One region of the Caldanaerovirga acetigignens genome, then DNA from elsewhere that is predicted to be linked to it. Evidence: riboswitches for the same ligand, from Rfam matches in the RefSeq annotation. Region 1 holds a riboswitch; the other holds the start of a gene.

Region 1 (2,201 bases):
AATGGTCGTAAAAGCTCCGGCAGGGCTCAAAGTGGCTTTCGGAGAAAATCCCAAGCGAGTTTATGGTCAGCAAAAAAAGATGCCCTCCACCCGAATGGGAACGGCGGCCCTCCTAAGGGAGACATTAACAAAAGCGAAAAATTACCTGGAAAAAAGAAAAATAGCCATGGAAAAAGGAGAGTTTTTCGAAAAAGACCTTAAAATGGAAGTGCTCTCTGAGCTTTTGGAGAAAAAGATTCCACTGAGGGCCCACGCTCATAGGGCGGACGACATAATGACTGCTATAAGAATAGCTCGAGAATTCGATGTGGAAGTTGTGATAGAACACTGCACCGAGGGGCATCTCATTGCCGATGAGCTGGCGGAACTAGGCGTGCCTGCAGTGGTGGGACCTTCTTTGACGTCCCGCTCAAAAGTGGAGCTAAAAGATTTGAGTTTTAAAACCGCAGGCATCCTGGCAAAAAGAGGAGTCAAAGTAGCGATAATGACGGACCATCCCGTTGTTCCCATACAGTACCTAAATATATGCGCTGCCCTTGCGGTGAAAGAAGGAATGAAACAGGAAGATGCCCTTTCGGCCATTACCATTAACCCTGCCGAGATTATCGGCATAGCGGACAGGGTGGGCAGTATCGAGGAAGGCAAGGACGCCGATATAGTAATATGGGACGGCTTCCCATTAGAGGTCATGTCAAAACCGGAGCTTGTAATGATCGAGGGCAAGGTGGTTTATAAAAGAGAAGAATTCCCCCTTGACAAGTAAAAGTTATTTGATATATTTGATTATGAAAAACTTATTAATTTCCGAGGATATGCCTTCGGGGCAGGGTGAAATTCCCGACCGGCGGTGAGCCTGTAAGGCGAGCCCGCGAGCCCTTTTTTGGGGTTGACCCGGTGAAAATCCGGGGCCGACGGTTAAAGTCCGGATGGGAGAAGGCGAGAATTTATTGTGTGACATTGTTGCCCCGGGGTTTATCCCGGGGCTTAAATTATTATGAGATATTCGGAGGTGTAAAAAATGAGTGCGCTTAACAATTCAAAAGCGGAGTCTTTGCGCGAGACCAGAAACCTTACAAAAGTGGCGGTCCTGGGAGTTATGGCTTTTTTGTTGATGACTTACCTCGAATTTCCGCTTCCTATGTTTCCCTCTTTTTTGAAGATGGACTTAAGCGACCTGCCTGCCCTGCTTGCAGGTTTTGGAATAGGGCCATGGGCGGCAGTATTGGTCGAAATAATCAAAAACATTATGCACGCGATTTTTAAAAACCAGACCGCATTTGTAGGGGAGATAGCCAACTTTTTGACGGGAGTTCTATTTGTAGTGCCAGCAACCTTGGTGTACGCTGCTAATAAGACAAAAGCGGGTGCGATAATTGGAATGATCCTTGGAACTTTAATGATGGCTGTTGGCATGGCTCTGGCCAATTACTATGTCTTCCTCCCGCTTTATGCAAAAATATTTAATATGCCCATCGATGCAATAGTGAGTATGGGTTCGAGCGTCAACGGGAGGATAGTAGATTTGAAGACCCTTGTGGTTTATAGCATCGTTCCGTTCAACATCTTAAAAGGTGCAATAATAATGGCTATCACCCTGCTTATTTACAAAAAAGTTTCTCCCATTTTGCACAGCTAACTCGAATGAACGCAAGCACTAACCGGGTAACGGTTGGTGCTTTATTTTTAAGTTTTTATCAAAGGGAATTTGCGATATAATGTAAATGTATATGTAAAACTAATACGAAGAATGGGGAAAATTATGGAGTTTAAAGTTGTTTTTGAAACCAAAAGCGTTGTAGAGACACAGGAGCTGGGAGAAAAATTGGGTAGTCTCCTTTCAAAAGGGGATTTGGTGGCCTTAAAAGGGGATTTGGGTGCGGGTAAAACAGCCTTTGCAAGGGGAATTACAAGAGGGGTCGGAAGCGAGGATTTTGTGACGAGTCCCACCTTTACAATAATAAACGAGTATGGTGGAGATGTGCCTGTTGCCCACATTGATGTTTACAGGTTGAGCGATGCCGGAGAATTAGAAGAGATAGGATTTAGAGACTATTTAAAAGAATATGTCGTCATAATTGAGTGGGCGGATTTGGTCATCGACATTCTTCCCGAAGAGATTCTTTGGGTGGAATTAGAGACGATTGGAGAGCAGGAAAGAAGGATAATTTTCACGGCAAAGGGAAAAAAGTACGAAAAAATTT
Region 2 (2,201 bases), on a different contig from region 1:
GGTAAAGTTGGCGACCTCATACCGGAAAAGGTAAGACAGCGCCTGAAAAGCAAATATATTTTAGAATAAGAAAGCCGCGAGGACGCCTGGAAATTGAGGCGGACCTCGCGCTTTTTTAGTATATGCGTTTTAATCCTGCGGCCCTGGCGATTTTTAACGCCTGGCTGTACTCTCGAGAAGTTATGCGTCTTGAAAGAACGGGGTCATTATGGGCCTTATGGGCGGGGTAATACTGGTCCATTAGATTAGTGAAAGTATTTGGAGAAATTTCTTCAGCGAGAAATTTCATAACTTCTTCTGTCCGGGCAAGATTTTCGGGCAGTACGAGGTGTCTTACTATCAAACCTCTAACTGCAAGTCCCTTTTCATCTACTACGAGGTCCCCTACCTGCCTGTGCATTTCCATTACCGCCCGCTTTGCCACGGTAAAATAACCCGGAGCGGAAGCATAAATCCTTCCCGTTTCGTCGTCGCCGAATTTTATATCAGGCATGTATATGTCTATGATTCCGTCAAGCAATTTCAAGGTTTGGACCGAATCGTAACCGCCTGTGTTGTAGACGAGGGGAATTTTTAAACCGTCTTTTACGGCTAGCTGCAGAGCCTCAATGATTTGAGGCACGCAATGGCTGGGGGACACTAAGTTTACGTTATGGCACCCGATTCGCTGTAATTCCAGCATTACATCGGCAAGTTCCCGAGCTGACATTTCCCTGCCTTCGCCGTAATGGCTTATCTCGCAGTTTTGACAGAATCTGCAGGCCATGTTGCAGTAGGCGAAAAATATGGTGCCGGAGCCGTGGGTGCCTACAAGCACTTCCTCTTCCCCAAAGTGCGGTCCCCAACTGCTCACTACCGCATAGCGGCCAGTGTGGCAAAATCCCCTCTCGCCTTTTAGGCGGTTTACATGGCATTCCTGGGCGCAGACCGCGCAATCGGATAAAAGTTCAACGGCTTTTTTAACCCGGCGGGATAATTCTTCAAAAGAAAGATTGCGATAGCCCATGCCAAAACACCTGCCTGCTTTGAAAACCTTCTTTAAATAATATTCTACCTCATCTGCCTTGGAATATTAAGTTTTTTCAAAGCAATGTTAAAGGCAGTATTGTAATCCCGTGCTTTGTATGGTATTATTAAATAAACTGAATATCAAATTTTGAGAAAGTCTTCGGGGCAAGGTGAGAAGGCATTTTGCCTTCAATTCCTGACCGGCGGTGATAGGCGAAAAGCCTTAAGCCCGCGAGCCGCAAGGCAGATCCGGTGAGATTCCGGAGCCGACAGTAAAGTCTGGATGGGAGAAGACTTGTTTAATTATTTTATTCGAGAATACCCTGAAGACAGCAGGGTATTTTTTATTTCAAAAATCAATCGGAGGTATTTTATGGAAAGAGACATTTTCTTCATGAAGCGAACGTTGGACCTGGCAAAGAAGGGCAGAGGCACCACCAGTCCGAATCCAATGGTTGGGGCGATAATAGTAAAGGACGGCGAGATAGTCGGCGAAGGCTACCACAGGAAAGCTGGAGAGCATCATGCCGAGGTGGTGGCCTTGGCCCAGGCAGGTGAGAGGGCTAGGGGGGCGGAGCTATTCGTAAACCTTGAACCCTGCTGCCACTTCGGCAGAACACCCCCTTGTGCCGATGCGATAATCAGGGCCGGGATAAAAAGGGTTGTGGTGGCCATGACTGACCCTAATCCCCTTGTAGCCGGTAAGGGCATTAAGCGCTTGAGAGAAGCTGGCGTTGAGGTAGAAGTCGGAGTACTGGAAGAAGAAGCGAGAAAATTGAACGAGGTGTTTATAAAGTATATCACGACTGGCAGGCCTTTTGTCGTCGCAAAAGTAGCCCAGTCCCTTGATGGCAAGATTGCTATGGCCTCGGGCGAATCCAGGTGGATTACAGGAGAACCTGCCAGGATAAAAGCCCACGAGTTTAGGAGCTGGTATGATGCGGTAATGGTAGGTATAGGCACGGTACTTGCTGATGACCCGCTTCTCACCTGTCGGCTGCCGGGAGAAAGAAAAAGCCTGCTCAGGATAGTGGTGGATTCGTGGGCTAGGATACCCCTTGACGCGCGGATGCTGGAATGCAAAGACGGGCAGATAATCATTGCTACCACGGAAGGGGCCGATAGCGAAAAGGTCAATGCTCTGAAGGAAAAAGGCGCTGAAGTGATAAAGGTTCCCGCTGTCGATGGCCGGG

What was found. Region 1 has a riboswitch for FMN ahead of BUB66_RS03625 (ECF transporter S component). Riboswitches for the same ligand answer to the same signal wherever they lie in the genome.
Region 2: it holds a riboswitch for FMN, as region 1 does, so the genes downstream of both, ribD (bifunctional diaminohydroxyphosphoribosylaminopyrimidine deaminase/5-amino-6-(5-phosphoribosylamino)uracil reductase RibD) here and BUB66_RS03625 (ECF transporter S component) in region 1, are expected to answer to the same signal.

The regions. Positions count from the first base shown of each region.
Region 1 covers NZ_FRCR01000003.1:186,842-189,042, reverse strand. The annotation lists gene BUB66_RS03630 (amidohydrolase) at 1-763, shown strand, start outside; FMN riboswitch at 811-942, shown strand; gene BUB66_RS03625 (ECF transporter S component) at 1,019-1,636, shown strand; gene tsaE (tRNA (adenosine(37)-N6)-threonylcarbamoyltransferase complex ATPase subunit type 1 TsaE) at 1,760-2,201, shown strand, end outside.
Region 2 covers NZ_FRCR01000007.1:77,089-79,289, reverse strand. The annotation lists gene BUB66_RS06840 (glycoside hydrolase family 130 protein) at 1-69, shown strand, start outside; gene BUB66_RS06835 (radical SAM protein) at 116-1,006, opposite strand; FMN riboswitch at 1,161-1,307, shown strand; gene ribD (bifunctional diaminohydroxyphosphoribosylaminopyrimidine deaminase/5-amino-6-(5-phosphoribosylamino)uracil reductase RibD) at 1,382-2,201, shown strand, end outside.